DNA from 3 places in the Pseudomonas sp. RP-B7 genome. Region 2 is predicted to be linked to each of the others. Evidence: riboswitches for the same ligand, from Rfam matches in the RefSeq annotation. Region 2 holds a riboswitch; each other region holds the start of a gene.
What was found. Region 2 has a riboswitch for cobalamin ahead of OPU96_RS02370 (CbtB domain-containing protein). Riboswitches for the same ligand answer to the same signal wherever they lie in the genome.

Region 1: linked by a shared signal. The riboswitch ahead of cobO (cob(I)yrinic acid a,c-diamide adenosyltransferase) and the one ahead of OPU96_RS02370 (CbtB domain-containing protein) in region 2 are both predicted to bind cobalamin.
Region 3: linked by a shared signal. The riboswitch ahead of OPU96_RS20600 (ABC transporter substrate-binding protein) and the one ahead of OPU96_RS02370 (CbtB domain-containing protein) in region 2 are both predicted to bind cobalamin.

What each region holds. Positions count from the first base shown of each region.
Region 1 is NZ_JAPFHC010000002.1:167,752-173,129, reverse strand. Features, by position in the region: gene OPU96_RS03595 (C40 family peptidase) at 1-161, shown strand, start outside; gene OPU96_RS03590 (C40 family peptidase) at 306-842, shown strand; gene OPU96_RS03585 (PQQ-dependent sugar dehydrogenase) at 992-2,305, opposite strand; cobalamin riboswitch at 2,405-2,639, shown strand; gene cobO (cob(I)yrinic acid a,c-diamide adenosyltransferase) at 2,720-3,331, shown strand; gene OPU96_RS03575 (cobyrinic acid a,c-diamide synthase CobB) at 3,328-4,719, shown strand; gene bluB (5,6-dimethylbenzimidazole synthase) at 4,716-5,366, shown strand; gene cbiB (adenosylcobinamide-phosphate synthase CbiB) at 5,363-5,378, shown strand, end outside.
Region 2 is NZ_JAPFHC010000001.1:546,182-551,559, forward strand. Features, by position in the region: gene cobN (cobaltochelatase subunit CobN) at 1-102, opposite strand, end outside; gene cobW (cobalamin biosynthesis protein CobW) at 106-1,167, opposite strand; cobalamin riboswitch at 1,261-1,460, opposite strand; cobalamin riboswitch at 2,161-2,361, shown strand; gene OPU96_RS02370 (CbtB domain-containing protein) at 2,459-2,647, shown strand; gene OPU96_RS02375 (CbtA family protein) at 2,659-3,357, shown strand; gene OPU96_RS02380 (cobalamin biosynthesis protein) at 3,354-3,746, shown strand; gene cobM (precorrin-4 C(11)-methyltransferase) at 3,817-4,563, shown strand; gene nfuA (Fe-S biogenesis protein NfuA) at 4,693-5,277, opposite strand; gene OPU96_RS02395 (acyltransferase family protein) at 5,337-5,378, opposite strand, start outside.
Region 3 is NZ_JAPFHC010000024.1:82,687-88,064, reverse strand. Features, by position in the region: gene ptrR (putrescine utilization regulator PtrR) at 1-279, opposite strand, end outside; gene OPU96_RS20610 (aldehyde dehydrogenase family protein) at 383-1,765, shown strand; gene OPU96_RS20605 (hypothetical protein) at 1,918-2,361, opposite strand; cobalamin riboswitch at 2,432-2,625, shown strand; gene OPU96_RS20600 (ABC transporter substrate-binding protein) at 2,743-3,753, shown strand; gene OPU96_RS20595 (FecCD family ABC transporter permease) at 3,750-4,754, shown strand; gene OPU96_RS20590 (ABC transporter ATP-binding protein) at 4,751-5,378, shown strand, end outside.

The DNA of each region.
Region 1 (5,378 bases), on a different contig from region 2:
CCGGTATCTACCTGGGCGATAACCAGTTTATCCACTCCAGCAGCCGTCGCAGTGGCGGTGTCCGAGTCGACAACCTGGGCGATAGCTACTGGAGCAAAACCTTCATCGAAGCCAAGCGTGCACTCGCCATGGCCCCGACGACGGTTACCGCTAGCAAGTAAACTTAAAGTGATACTTGAAGTTTGACGTGTAAGCGCTAGAATCCCTGGATATTGTTGTAAACCGTACGCGCGAGCTCTGCTTGCGCGTTCTGGTTTTCAGCGTTCGGCAGCGAAAGCCGCATCCAGACCAGGATTGTTCTGCACATGTCGACCTCGGCCCGCCTGATTCTTATTGTTTGCGCCGCGCTCCTCAGCGCCTGCGCCAGCCGTCCACCGCCCGCTCCCGTAGCGGTGAAGCCCAAGCCGGTGTTCAACTATTCCACCCAGAATTTCTCGCCTGTCGCCGAAGACGTGCTCTTTCGCGCGCTCGGCCTGGTCGGTACGCCTTATCGCTGGGGCGGCAACACGCCGGACTCAGGCTTTGATTGCAGCGGCCTGATCGGTTTTGTCTACCGCGATGCGGCCGGCATCTCCCTGCCACGCACCACCCGCGAACTGATCGTGATGCGCGCCCAGGATGTGAGTGAAGAGAACCTGCAAACCGGTGATCTGCTGTTCTTTGCCACCGGCGGCGGCTCACAGGTCAGCCATGCCGGCATCTATGTGGGCGAGGGCCGCTTCGTGCACGCGCCGCAAACCGGCGGCACGGTGAAGCTGGACACCTTGTCCAAGGCGTATTGGCAGAATGCTTACCTGAGCGCCAAGCGCGTGTTGCCAGGGAATCTGGCACGTAATCCCTGAGCTGACAGAGATCTGAATGTGGGAGCGGGCTTGTGTGGGAGCGGGCTTGCTCGCGAAGGCGCCGGATCAGACCACACATCTGTGACTGACACACCGCCTTCGCGAGCAAGCCCGCTCCCACATGGGTTTTGTGGTGGTCTGAAGCCTGTCTACTTAGCCGCCGACACCCGCCACACCTTATTTCCCACATCATCTGCCACCAGCAAATCCCCCTGCTGATCAATCACCACGCCCACCGGCCGGCCCATGGCTTTCTCATCTTTGTCGAGGAACCCGGTCAGCACATCCACCGGCTGTCCCTTGGGCTGGCCAGCCTCGAACGGTACGAAGATCACCTTGTAGCCACTGTGGGGCTTGCGATTCCACGAACCATGCTGGCCGATGAATGCGCCATTCGTGAAGGGGGCGGGCAATTTGCTGTTCTCGGCAAACGTCAGTCCCAGCGAGGCGGTATGCGGGCCTACGGCGTAGTATGGTGCAATCGCCTTGGCCACCAGGTCGAGGTTTTGCGGATTGACTCGCGCATCCACATGCTGTCCGTAGTAGCTGAACGGCCAGCCATAGAAGGCGCCATCCTGAACCGAGGTGATGTAGTCCGGCACCAGGTCGCTACCGATTTCATCGCGCTCGTTCACCGCCGTCCACAGCTTGCCGCTTTGTGGTTCCCAGGCCATGCCGTTAGGGTTGCGCAGGCCCGAGGCGAAAATGCGGTGCTGGCCGCTGGCGCGGTCTACTTCCCAGATCGCCGCCCGGCCTTCTTCTGCCTGCAGGCCGTTTTCACCAACGTTGCTGTTGGAGCCTACGCTTACATACAGCTTGCGGCCGTCTTTGCTCGCCACCACGTTCTTGGTCCAGTGGTGGTTGATGCTGCCGCCGGGTAGGTCGACCACCTTGGTACCGGCTGCCTTGATCGCGGTTGCTCCCGGTTGGTAGGGGAAGCGCAGCAGCTTGTCCGAGTCCGCCACATACAGATCATTGCCCACCAGGGTCATGCCGAAGGGCGAATTGAGGTTTTCAAGAAATACTGTCCGGGTCTCGGCGATGCCATCGTGGTCGGCATCGCGCAGCAACGTGATGCGGTTCGGGCTAGGCACACCTGCACCGGCTCGGCCCATGACCTTTTCCATCACCCAGCCACGAATGCCCTTTGAGTCATCGGGTTTGGGCGGCGCATTGGTTTCTGCCACCAGTACGTCGCCATTGGGCAGCACATACAGCCAGCGCGGGTGGTCCAGGCCCTCGGCAAACGCCGCCACCTGGGTGCCCGCGGCGGGAGTTGGCTTCGCACCCGCAGGCCAGCCGATGGCTGGCGCGATGTTTACCGTGGGGATCAGGGTCTTGTTCGGCTCCGGTAGCTTGGGGGAAGGCCCGGTTCCGTCAGACACTTGCAAGGTCGAACTTTCACCGCAGGCGGCGAGGGCGCCTGCGAACATGATCAGTAGGGCAAGTCGGGTCTTGTGCATGTTTTTCTCCTGGGTACCTGCAAGGGTAGAGGCATGCAGCGGTCCGATGGTTCAAGTGCGAAGCCGGCTTTAATTGACGCTCCACCCCCAACCCTCTACCCTTCGCGACTTGTTCCAGGTGCTCTGTGACCCACGGGTCGACCGAGTGAAACAGGGAAGCCGGTGAGTGAGCGCACTTGTACACAGTGCTGCCGCGATCCCGGCGCTGCCCCCGCAACGGTAAATGAGTCAAGACCCTGCTTTCTGCCACTGTATCGCCCCGCGATATGGGAAGGCGCAGCGTCGGCGATCGCCACTCATGAGCCCGGAGACCGGCCTGAAACATCCAACAGCATCACGGTGGGCGATGCTTGGCTGTCTGTTTTGTCTTTTTCCTGCCCGCCGTTTTTTGTCCAGCCCCAACGGAGAGCTGCCATGACCGATTCCCCTGAACGCGACGAACGCCACCTGGCGCGCATGCTGCGCAAAAAAGCCGTGATCGACGAGCGCATCGCCAACTCGCCCAACGAATGCGGTTTGCTGCTGGTGCTCACCGGCAACGGCAAAGGCAAGAGCAGCTCTGCGTTCGGCATGCTGGCTCGGGCCATGGGCCACGGCATGCAGTGCGGTGTGGTGCAGTTCATCAAGGGGCGCAACAGCACGGGCGAAGAGCTGTTCTTCCGCCGCTTCCCTGAGCAAGTGCGTTTTCACGTCATGGGCGAAGGCTTCACCTGGGAAACCCAGGACCGCCAACGTGACATCGCCGCCGCCGAAGCCGCCTGGGCGGTGTCCCGCGAGCTGCTGCAAGATCCCACCATCGGCCTTGTCGTCCTTGACGAACTGAACATCGCCCTCAAACACGGCTACCTCGATCTGGACCAAGTACTCAGCGACCTGCAAGCCCGTCCGCCGATGCAACACGTAGTGGTCACCGGCCGTGGCGCCAAGCCCGAGCTGATCGAAATGGGCGACACCGTCACCGAAATGGGCATGCTCAAGCACGCGTTCCAGGCCGGTATCAAGGCACAGAAGGGCGTCGAACTTTGAATCAGCCCCGTCATTGCCCGGCCGTCTTGATCGCCGCACCGGCGTCCGGCCAGGGCAAAACCACCGTCACCGCCGCGCTCGCCCGTTTGCACCGCAACCTGGGGCGCAAGGTGCGCGTGTTCAAATGCGGGCCGGACTTTCTCGACCCGATGATCCACGAGCGCGCCAGTGGTGCGCCGGTGTATCAATTGGACATGTGGATGGTGGGAGAGCAGGAAAGTCGTCGCCTGTTGTGGGAAGCCGCCGGCGAGGCAGACCTGATCCTCATTGAAGGCGTGATGGGCCTGTTCGACGGCACGCCGTCCAGCGCTGACCTGGCGCGCCACTTTGGCGTGCCGGTGCTCGGTGTGATCGACGGCACCGCCATGGCCCAGACCTTCGGCGCCCTCGCGCTGGGCCTGGCGCGTTATCAGCCGGACCTGCCGTTCGCCGGCGTGCTGGCCAACCGCGTGGGCACGCTGCGCCACGCACAATTGCTCGAAGGCAGTCTGACCGAAGGCCTGCGCTGGTACGGGGCGCTGTCCCGCGAGACCGGGATCGAATTGCCCAGCCGCCACCTGGGCCTGGTACAAGCCAGCGAACTGAATGACCTCGACCTGCGCCTCGATGCCGCCGCCCAAGCCCTGGGCAGCAGTTGCGAAGTCGCATTGCCGCCGCCGGTGACGTTCGCTGCGCCGCAGATCATTGAGGCCGAGCCGTTGCTCAACGGCGTACGCATTGCCGTGGCTCGCGACGAAGCCTTCGCCTTCACCTACGGCGCCAGCCTCGATCTGTTGCGGGCGATGGGCGCCGAGTTGCACTTCTTCTCGCCGATCCATGACCGCCAATTGCCTGACGCCGACAGCCTGTATCTGCCGGGTGGTTACCCGGAATTGCATCACCAGGCGCTGTCGGAAAACACCGCGATGCTCGATGCGATCCGTGCCCATCACGCTGCTGGCAAACCACTGCTCGCCGAGTGCGGCGGCATGTTGTACCTGCTGGACTCGCTCACCGATGTCGACGGCCAGCGCGCCGAGTTGCTCGGTCTGCTGCAGGGCGATGCCGTGATGCAAAAGAAACTGGCCGCCCTGGCCCTGCAAAATGTCGAACTGCCGGAAGGCACATTGCGCGGTCACACCTATCACCACTCCCTGACCAGCACCGACTGCACGCCGATTGCCCGTGGCGTGAGCCCCAACGGTGGGCGTGGTGCCGAGGCGGTTTTCCGACAGGGGCGGATGACGGCTTCCTACGTGCACTTTTACTTTCCGTCGAATCCGGCGGCGGTGGCGGCACTGTTTGCGCCAGACCGGGAGGGCGCTATCGCAGGCAAGCCAGCTCCCACAGGGGATCGCGTCGAAACCCAATCCAATGTGGGAGCGGGCTTGCCCGCGAAGAGGCCATGACCGACAACGCCTTCCCAGAGGCCGACCGCCAGGCCGTCTACCGCGCCATCGCCGAACGCCGCGACATGCGCCACTTCAGCGGCGGCACCGTCGCGCCTGAACTGCTGCAGCGCCTGCTCCAGGCCGCACACCAGGCGCCCAGCGTCGGCCTGATGCAACCCTGGCGCTTCATCCGTATCAGCGACCGCCAACTGCGTGGGCAAATCCAGCAACTGGTGGAAGAAGAACGCATCCGCACCGCCGAAGCCCTGGGCGAGCGCTCCGACGAATTCATGAAGCTCAAGGTCGAAGGCATCCACGATTGCGCCGAGGTATTGGTAGCAGCGCTGATGGACGACCGCGAGCGCCACATCTTCGGTCGTCGCACCTTGCCGGAAATGGACATGGCCTCGCTGTCCTGTGCCATCCAGAACCTGTGGCTGGCTGCCCGCGTCGAAGGCCTGGGCATGGGCTGGGTCTCGCTGTTCGAGCCCCAGGCCCTGGCCGACCTGCTGGGCCTGCCGCCCGGCGCCAAACCCCTGGCCGTGCTGTGCCTGGGCCCGGTCGCTGCGTTCTACCCGGCGCCGATGTTGCAACTCGAAGGCTGGACCGAGCCGCGGCCGCTGAGTGACATGCTGTACGAAAATTCTTGGGGAGTGAGTCAATGAGTGTGGCCTTGC
Region 2 (5,378 bases):
GTCGCCGCTGCACAGGATCACCAGTTCAGCGGGGGTTTGGCCAAGGTCGGCAATATTGTCGTCCGAGACGAAACCACCGGGCTGGGTCCTGAGCAGGTGCATGGGTTAAACGCTGAGCGCAGCGCGCAGTTGCGCTTCGAGACCCGCCGCATCGAGGTCCTGACCGATCAGTACCAGACGTGTGATGCGTGCTTCGTCGGCAGCCCAGGCGCGATCGAAGTGCTTATCGAAACGCGTGCCTACGCCCTGGATCAGCAGGCGCATCGGCTTGTTCGGGATCGCGGCGAAGCCTTTGACGCGCAGGATGCCGTGTTGCACCACCAACTGGGTCAGGGCGTCGAGCAAAAGCGCCTCGTCGGCTTGCGGCAGGTCGATGGAAATCGAGTCGAAGGCGTCGTGGTCGTGGTCGTCTTCACCTTCGTGGTGATGATCGTGATGGCTGTGGCGAGCGTCGATATGCTCTTCGGCGCCGGCGCCCAGGCCAATCAGCACGTCCAGCGGCAGACGGCCGCTGCTGGCTTCGATGATCTTCACGGCTGGCGGCAGTTCTTCGGCGACTTCCAGGCGCACACGGGCCAGGTCTTCCGGGCTGATCAGGTCGGATTTGTTGAGGATCACCAAGTCGGCGCTGGCCAGTTGGTCGGCGAACAACTCGTGCAGCGGCGATTCGTGGTCCAGGTTCGGGTCGAGTTTGCGCTGGGCGTCGACTTGGTCCGGGAATGCGGCGAAGGTGCCGGCGGCCACGGCTGGGCTATCGACCACGGTGATCACCGCGTCAACCGTGCAGGCGCTACGGATTTCCGGCCATTGGAAGGCTTGTACCAGGGGTTTTGGCAGAGCCAGGCCGGAGGTTTCAATGAGGATATGGTCGAGGTCGCCGCGCCGGGCAACCAGCTCGCGCATCACCGGGAAGAACTCTTCCTGCACGGTGCAGCACAGGCAGCCGTTGGCCAGCTCGTAGACACGGCCGTTGGCTTCTTCTTCGGTGCAACCGATGGAGCACTGCTTGAGGATTTCACCGTCAATGCCCAACTCGCCGAATTCGTTGACGATCACGGCGATGCGACGGCCCTGGGCGTTGTCGAGCATATGGCGCAGCAAGGTGGTTTTGCCCGAGCCAAGAAAGCCGGTAACGATGGTGACGGGGAGTTTGGCCAGTGTTTTCATCGGATGCCCTTGGGGGCGGGCATACGGGACGATAGGCCCTGCGACAGTGCGCAGCAGCGGATTTCGTCACCGGATCACCCCGCCCGGTTGAATTGAAAAATCGATTGCGAGGCAGGTCTCCTGGCTTGGGGCTTGCAGGTCTTGCGACCGGCGCTGGCTGCGCCTTCCCGCCTTGTCGGCAGTGGCGTGGCAGTCAACTGGACCCTTTACAGTTGCGGGGGCAGCCGCGGCTTGGACCGCGTTCCCTTCTTAGCTTCGGCCTGGGCCGAAGAACCTCGAGGGTGCAAGGCTACGCAGTGCTTGGGGGATGGTCAATGATGGGGTTGGGTTCGTGTACATATCCGTTATTTAGGTAACGGCGACTCCTTACGGCAGCTCACTTTAGGAAAGAGCCCAAAAGTAACCAAAGGGCTCTTGCCCCAACACTCGGCACCTCACCCAGGCTCGGTGCGCCCTTAATCCGACATGGATTTGGGCGGCCTGACAGCCGGCCTGATCGAGAAAGCGGGCGGGTTCCCCTGTGGGAGCTGGCTTGCCTGCGATGGCATCAACTGGGTGCGTCTGATGTACCGAGTCGCCTGCATCGCAGGCTAGCCAGATCCCACAGTCGAGGGTGAACACCATAAAAAATACCGGTCGGCTCTAAGGCCGCCGCGCTCTGGCTTTTGATCTCACTTGCCCCGTTAAACACGCTGGCCGAACGCAGGCTTGAATCCGTGGGCAACCCGGCAGGACGCCGGGTTAGCCGTCCTGGGCCAGGGATGGCCCATGACGGCGGCCCACGGATTCAAGCCGGAGTGAGGGCACACCGAGCCTAGGCGAGGTGCCGAGTGTTGGGGCAAGAGCCCTTTGGTTACTTTGGGGCTTTTCCAAAGTGACCCGCTGTAAGAGCGGAACCATAAGCGGCCGTTACCGAAGAAACGGATATGTACACCACCACCACCACCACCAAAAACCACATCCCAATTGACTCCCCTCCCACCCCCATGCTCTCCTACACATCTTGTTTCGGGTGCCCTGCAAAGGGTGAAACGGGAAACCGGTGACTCATGTACGCATGACAGTCCGGTGCTGCCCCCGCAACGGTAAGCGAGCGAAACGTCATATCCACTGTGCCCAAGGCATGGGAAGGCGACGTTTTCAGGCATTGAGCCCCTCGCAAGCCCGGAGACCGGCCCGAAAAAATCAGATAACAAACCCGCGGTGGGCGGGCGCTGTTCAGAACCCTGCGTGCCTGGCTCGCGGGGTTTTCATGCGCTCGTTTCACCCAGACACCTGAAAGGGACGCGCCATGTCGATCATCAGCAGCACCTCGCACTCCGCCAGCCGCACCTCTACCCTGAGCCAACGCCTGACCGCCGCCATCGGTGCGTCGATCCTCGGCGCGTGCCTGGTGTATTTCGCCGGTTTCTCGCATATCGAGGCGGTGCACAACGCTGCCCACGATACCCGCCACAGCGCCGCGTTCCCGTGCCATTGAGACCTGCCGACATGATCAAGCGTATTGCGCAAACCGCAGGGTTCACCGGACTTTTGGCCGCCCTGCTGCTGACCCTGCTGCAAAGTTTCTGGGTCGCCCCGCTGATTTTGCAGGCGGAAACCTTTGAAAAAGCCCCTGCCGAGGTGATGCACGAGCATACCGCCGGCACCGCTGCCCATACCCACGACGCCGAAGCCTGGGAGCCGGAAGACGGCTGGCAGCGCGTGCTCTCTACCACAGGTGGCAACCTGGTAGTGGCGGTCGGTTTCGCACTGATGCTCGCCGGCCTGTACACCCTGCGCGCGCCAACCCGCACCGCCCAAGGGCTGCTGTGGGGGCTGGCTGGTTACGCGACCTTCGTACTGGCACCGACCCTGGGGTTGCCGCCTGAGCTACCGGGCACGGCTGCCGCCGACCTCGCACTGCGCCAGACGTGGTGGATCGGTACCGCAGCGTCCACCGCCGCCGGTATCGCGCTGATCGTATTCGGTCGCAACTGGCTGCTCAAAGCACTGGGGGCGGCAATCCTGGTGGTTCCCCACGTGATTGGCGCACCGCAACCGGAAGTGCATTCGATGCTGGCACCAGAAGCGCTGGAAGCGCAGTTCAAGATCGCATCGCAGTTGACCAACGTGGCGTTCTGGCTGGCTCTGGGCCTGATCAGCGCCTGGCTGTTCCGCCGCAACCGTGACGATCAATACTCGGCATGACCCTGGTGGTCGGCCTGGGCTGCCAGCGGGGTTGTGATGTTCACACCCTGCTGAGCCTGTTCGACGCCGCCCTCGCCGAGGGTGGTATCGAGCGCCGGCACGTTACGGCCTTGGCGAGTATTGATCGCAAACGTGATGAACCCGGATTACTCGCCCTGGCCGCGCTGTTGAACCTGCCACTGCACTGCTTCAGCGCGGCCGGGCTAGGGGTTTATGCCGACCGCCTGAGCCACAGATCCGCTGTCGCTTTCGCCCATACCGGCTGTTACGGCATCGCCGAAAGCGCCGCCCTGGCACTGGCCGAGCACCTCACTGGCGCCCCTGCGCGCCTGCTGATCACCCGCAAAAAAACCTCCCAGGCCACCTTTGCGTTGGCTTGCGCCGACTAAAATCCCGATAATCGCCCTTCCCGATCATGAGCAATCTTCATGCTCGCCCGCTTTTCAACAGGAATTCCCCATGACCGTCTACTTCATCGGCGCAGGCCCCGGCGACCCGGAATTGATCACCGTAAAAGGCCAGCGGCTGATCCGCAGTTGCCCGGTGATCATCTACGCCGGCTCCCTGGTGCCAGCGGCGGTTTTGGAAGGTCACCAGGCAGGAATCGTCGTCAACAGCGCTGAGTTGCATCTGGAACAGATCATCGAACTGATCAAAACCGCCCACGCCAAAGGCCAGGATGTGGCACGCGTGCACTCCGGCGATCCGAGCCTGTATGGCGCGATTGGCGAGCAGATCCGCTGTTTGCGCGAGCTGGGCATCCCTTTCCAGATCATCCCTGGCGTCACCGCCGTGGCCGCCTGCGCGGCGCTACTGGAGACCGAACTGACGCTTCCGGACATCGCCCAGAGCGTCATCCTGACCCGTTATGCGGATAAGACCAGCATGCCCCCCGGCGAGGACTTCGACAGCCTTGCGCGGCACGGCACGACCATGGCGATTCACCTGGGGGTCAACCATCTGGAGAAAATCGTCGCTGAACTGCTGCCGCACTATGGCGCTGATTGCCCGATTGCGGTGGTGCACCGGGCGACGTGGCCGGATCAGGATTGGGCGGTCGGGACCTTGAGTAACATTGCCGAGAAGGTCGCAGCCAAGGGGTTTCGGCGTACCGCACTGATTGTGGTGGGCCGGGTGTTGGCCAGTGACAGTTTCAGCGAGTCGTCGCTGTACCGGGCAGGCCACGCACACCTTTACCGCCCTTGACGGAATACGGGCAAGCCCACTCCCACACCTAAACCAATTTGTTAGAAAAACAGCGTAAGGCGTTGAAAATAATGCATAAAAAAACGGCGCTCACGGGGCGCCGTTTTTTCTTCGCAGTGAACACCTGACTCAGTAGTAGGCGTTTTCTTTCTGCGTGTGGTCGGTCACGTCACGTACACCTTTAAGCTCTGGAATACGCTCCAGCAGGGTGCGCTCGATACCTTCGCGCAGGGTCACGTCCGCCTGGCCGCAGCCCTGGCAACCACCACCGAACTTGAGCACCGCGATGCCGTCGTCCACGACATCGATCAGGCTGACCTGGCCGCCGTGGCTGGCCAGCCCCGGGTTGATCTCGGTCTGCAGGTAGTAGTTGATACGCTCGTTCACCGGGCTGTCAGCGTTGACATTTGGCACCTTGGCGTTGGGCGCTTTGATGGTCAATTGGCCGCCCATGCGATCGGTGGCGTAGTCGACTACGGCGTCGTCGAGGAAGGCTTCGCTGAAGGCGTCGATATACGCGGTAAAGCTTTTCAGCCCCAGCGCGGTGTCTTCAGGCTTCTCTTCACCTGGCTTGCAGTAGGCAATGCACGTCTCGGCGTACTGGGTGCCAGGCTGGGTGATAAAGACGCGGATACCGATACCTGGGGTGTTCTGCTTGGACAGCAGGTCAGCCAGGTAATCGTGGGCGGCGTCGGTAATGGTTATGGCAGTCATGGAAACTCCTCACAGGCTTGCCGGCAGTTTACGCCAAAATATTACGCAGGTACAAAGTCCTAGTATTTTTGTCGGGAAAGGATGGGCGGCTGATCAATGCC
Region 3 (5,378 bases), on a different contig from region 2:
CAGGGCAAACGCACCCTGGGGCTCCTCCCCCGCCACCGTGGCGCGGGCCTCCTGCACCAGATCGAGAATGCGCCGCGCATAACCGAGGAAATTCCAGCCGGCCGGTGACAAGCGCAGGCGGCTTTTCTCGCGGATGAACAGTTCCACGCCCAGGTCCAGCTCCAGTTGCTTGATGCGGGTGGTCAGGTTCGACGGCACCCGATGAATCAACTGCGCGGCGGCGCTGATGCTGCCTTGCTCGGCAACGGCCTTGAAGATTTCCAGCTGCACCAGATCCAAGTCATTCTCCAATCGTGAATGTATTGCTCAATATTATTCAGTTTCCAGAAAAGAACCAGCCCCGTAACCTGAACTCAACTTATCCCTTGCGCAGGACGGTGCCATGAACGCAACTACCCACGCCCTCTCGATCAACCCGGCCAACGGTGAAACGGTCGGCAGCTACCCGTATGAAAGCGAGTCGCAGCTGAACGCCGCCCTCGACCGTGCCACCGCTGCCTTCCGCACCTGGCGCCACCAGCCGCTCAGCCAGCGCGCCGAACGGCTGCTGGCCCTGGCCGCCGCCCTGCGCGAACAAGCCGAAGAGATGGCGCAGATGATCACCCTGGAAATGGGCAAGCCCATCGCCCAGGCCCGCGCCGAAATCGAAAAATGCGCCCAGCTCAGTGACTGGTACGCCGCCCAGGGCCCGGCCATGCTCGCCCCGGAGCCGACCCTGGTGGACAACGGCAGCGCCCATATCGAATACCGCCCACTGGGCCCGATCCTCGCGGTGATGCCGTGGAACTTCCCGGTCTGGCAAGTGCTGCGCGGCGCCGTGCCGACAATGCTCGCCGGCAACACCTACGTGCTCAAGCACGCGCCGAACGTGATGGGCAGCGCCTACCTGATGCAGCAGGCATTCAAAAAAGCCGGCTTTGCTGAAGGCCTGTTCGAAGTGATCAACGTGACGACCGACGGCGTATCCAAAGCCATCGCCGACCCGCGCATCGCCGCCGTCACCCTCACCGGCAGCGTGCGCGCCGGTATGGCCATCGGCTCCCAGGCCGGTGCCGCGCTGAAAAAGTGTGTGCTGGAACTGGGCGGCTCCGACCCGTTCATCGTGCTCAACGACGCCGACCTTGACGCCGCGGTGCAAGCCGCCGTGATTGGACGCTTCCAGAACAGCGGGCAAGTCTGCGCCGCTGCCAAGCGTCTGATCATCGAAGCCGGCGTGGCCGAAGCCTTTACCGCCAAATTCCTCGCGGCCAGCCGTGCCCTGGTGATGGGCGACCCGACATCCGCCGCCACGTACATCGGCCCGATGGCCCGCTTCGACCTGCGCGACGAGCTGCACGGCCAGGTCCAGGCGACTCTTGAAGAAGGCGCGACCCTGCTACTGGGCGGCCATAAGGTCGCCGGTGCCGGCAACTACTATGAGCCGACCGTACTGGCAGGCGTCACCGACCAGATGACCTCGTTCAAACAGGAACTGTTCGGCCCGGTAGCCTCGATCATCACCGCCCGCGACGCCGACCACGCGGTAGCGCTGGCGAATGACAGCGAGTTCGGCCTGACCGCGAGCATCTTCACCACCGACGCGGCGAAGGCGCGGGATCTAGCCAACCGCCTGGAAACCGGCGGGATTTTCGTCAACGCCTTCAGCGTGTCCGACCCTCGGGTGGCGTTTGGCGGGATCAAGAAAAGCGGCTTTGGCCGTGAACTGTCACACTTCGGCGTGCGGGAATTCTGCAACGCGCAGACCGTGTGGCTGGACCGCAAATAACCCCCCGGCCGGGCTAACACCCTTGCCCCGCGCTGGGTGGCGAAGCCGCCCCAAATCCAGACAACCCGGTGTATCAGAAAGACCGAGGTGCCTGGGTTTGGGGCGGCTTCGCCACCCGGCGCGGGGCAAGCCCGCTCACTACAGACCGTTGGTCACTGGGTATTGATGAAGTGAAATTGCGCCCGGGCCTGTTCAACCGCGTGGCGCACTTTGTCCTGCTGCGCCTCACTGCCCGCGTAGTAGATATTCATCCCCTGCAAACCGAGGCCTTCGCAGGCGTTCTCAACAACCGCCACGTCGATTGAACTGCGCGCCCCAATGATCAAGAACCCACTGTCGCCCAGGCGCTGGGCGTTGAGCAGTTCTTGCCTGAGTTGGCCGGCATTCGCGCCGCCGCCCAGGACAGTCGCCAGCATGTCGCCGATCACACCATGGCTGGCGATCTTGACGCTGTGCAAACGCACCTTGTTGGCGCCGGCAGGCAGCGACATGACATGGGCAGTGGCGGCCTCGTCGAAAATCTGCGATTCGCTTTTACCCTGGGTCGCACAACCGGCGAGCAGGGTGATCAGGGCGAGGGCGACTAAACGTTTCACTGTATTTTCCTTGTATGGGGCGGTTCCGTGGCCGCGCATCATAAGAGACACGCGCCCTCACGTCCAAGATCGACTACCATACCGCGCCGGTTCCCCAACGGGACTAATAGGGAATCCGAAGCGCGGCCACCCGCGCCAATCGGAACTGCCCCCGCAACTGTAGGTGCTGAGCCTGCTCCCCACTGCCACTGGACGCTGTCCGGGAAGGCCGGAGCGTGGCGATGACGCATCAGTCAGGAGACCTGCCGGCCAAGCGTTATCACCAACCGGCGGGGTGTCCGGGAAGGGCATCCCTGGCCTGCCGGACCGGCAGCGTTCATGGCTGTATTTCCACTACCGTACCGCCCCAGCTCCCTGTACGGTCCCAACGGAGATTGCCCCATGCTGCCACGCATTACCGCCCTGCTCACCGGCCTGAGTGTTTGTGCCCTGGCCCACGCCGCGCCGACTGACTACCCGCTGACCCTGGAAAACTGCGGCAGCACCCTCACCTTCCAGCAAGCGCCGGCGCGCAGCGTGACCATCGGCCAGGCCGCCACCGAGATGCTTTATGCGTTGGGCGTGGGCGACAAAGTGGTCGGCACCTCACTGTGGTTCAACAGTGTGCTGCCGCAGTTCAAGGCACAGAACGAGCGCATCGAACGCCTGGCCGACAATGAGCCGAGCTTCGAAGCCGTGATCGCCAAGCGCCCGCAGTTGGTGGCCGCCGAGCTGGAATGGGTGGTCGGCGCACAAGGCGTGGTCGGCACCCGTGAGCAATTCCACGAACTGCAGATCCCCACCTACCTGCTGCCCTCCGACTGCGAAGGCAAGGACAACCTGGTGGGCGCCGACGGCACGCGGCTGGAGCCGTTCCGCATCGAGACCATCTACAAAAGCATCAGCCAACTGGCGGCGATCTTCGATGTGCAGGACCGCGGTCAACAGCTGAACGACGAACTCAAGGCGCGCCTGGCCAAGTCCGTCGCCACCGTGCGGAGCAAGGGCCTCAAGCAGGCCAGCGCACTGGTGTGGTTCTCCAGCGCCGAGCTGGCCAGCGACCCGTATGTCGCCGGGCACAAGGGCATTCCCGAATTCATGCTGCAAACCCTCGGCCTGCGCAACGTGGTGCAGTCCGATGAAGAATGGCCCGCCGTGGGCTGGGAAACCATCGCCAAGGCCAACCCGACCTTCCTCGTCATCGCCCGCATGGACCGCCGCCGCTACCCTGCCGACGACCATGAAAAGAAACTCGCCTTCCTGCGCAGCGACCCGGTCACCCGCAACATGGATGCGGTAAAAAACAACCGCATCATCATCCTCGACGCCCTGGCGTTGCAGGCCAGCATCCGCATGTTCGACGGCCTTGAGCAACTGGCCACGGCCATCGACGGCTACGACCTGCCGAAATGATTCGTGCCCTCCTCGCCCTGGCCCTACTCCTGGCCGCCGTGCTCGCCGGCGTGGCCATCGGCGAAACCGCCATCTCGCCGCAGGTCGTACTTCAGGTGCTGGCCAATAAACTGTGGGGCGCCGGCTACGTGCTCGACCCCATCGACGAAGGCGTAGTGTGGAACTACCGCCTGACCCGCGCGCTGGTCGCCGCCGCCTGCGGTGCCGGGCTGGCGACCTGCGGGGTGATCCTGCAATCGCTGCTGCGCAACCCGCTGGCCGACCCGTACCTGCTGGGCATCAGCGCCGGCGCCTCGACAGGTGCGGTGCTGGTGGCGCTGATCGGGGTGGGCGGCGGCTTGATTTCATTGTCGGCTGGCGCGTTTGTCGGCGCGATGGCGGCGTTTGCGCTGGTGATTTTATTGGCGCGGGCCAGCGGCTCGTCCAGCGGCACCGGGCAGATCATCCTCGCCGGCATTGCCGGTTCGCAGCTGTTCAACGCACTCACCGCATTCCTCATCACCAAATCCGCCAGCTCCGAACAGGCGCGCGGCATCATGTTCTGGCTGCTGGGCAACCTCAGCGGCGTGCGCTGGCCGTCGGTGTGGCTGGCGGTGCCGGTGGCGCTGGTGGGGTTGGCGGTGTGCCTGTGGCATCGCCGGGCGCTGGATGCGTTCACCTTTGGCACGGATTCGGCGGCGTCCCTGGGCATCCCGGTGCGCCGCGTGCAATTTGTGCTGGTGGGTTGCGCGGCGTTGGTGACGGCGGTGATGGTGTCGATTGTCGGCTCCATCGGCTTTGTCGGCTTGGTGATCCCCCATGCCGTGCGCCTGCTGCTCGGCACCGGGCATTCGCGCCTGCTGCCGGCCAGCGCGTTGGGGGGGGCGTTGTTCCTGATTGCCGCGGATGTGCTGTCGCGCACCTTGATCAAGGGCCAGGTGATCCCGGTGGGTGTGGTGACCGCGCTGGTAGGCGCGCCGGTGTTTGCGCTGATCCTGATCGGCCGGAGGAATGCGCGATGAGCGTGCTCAGTTGCCGTGGCCTGGGCTTCAGGGTGCGCGAAGCCGAGTTGCTGCGCGACATTCACCTGGAAGTGGAGCTGGGCGAGACCCTCGGTATCGTCGGGCCGAACGGTTCCGGCAAATCCACCCTGCTCAAGCTGCTCGCCGGGTTGCGTACCCCGGCGTGTGGCGACGTGCTGCTGGGCGGCCAGCGCCTCGGGCAGCTGTCGCGCCGCAGCATCGCGCAACAGTTGGCCGTGGTAGAGCAACAGGCCGACACCGATGACGCCATCCGCGTGTTCGACGCCGTGGCCCTGGGCCGCACGCCGTGGCTGTCGGCGCTGAGCCCGTGGTCGGATGCAGACGACGCCATCGTGCGCCAAGCCCTGCACGACGTGGACGCCACCCACCTGGCCCAACGCGCCTGGCGCAGCCTTTCCGGCGGCGAGCGCCAACGCGTGCACATCGCCCGCGCCCTGGCGCAACGGCCGCAGATCCTGTTGCTGGATGAGCCGACCAATCACCTGGATATTCAGCATCAACTGGCGATCTTGAAAGGCGTGCAAGCGCTGCCGGTGACGACGCTGATTGCCCTGCATGACCTGAACCAGGCGCTGACCTGTGATCGCCTGGCGGTGTTGGACC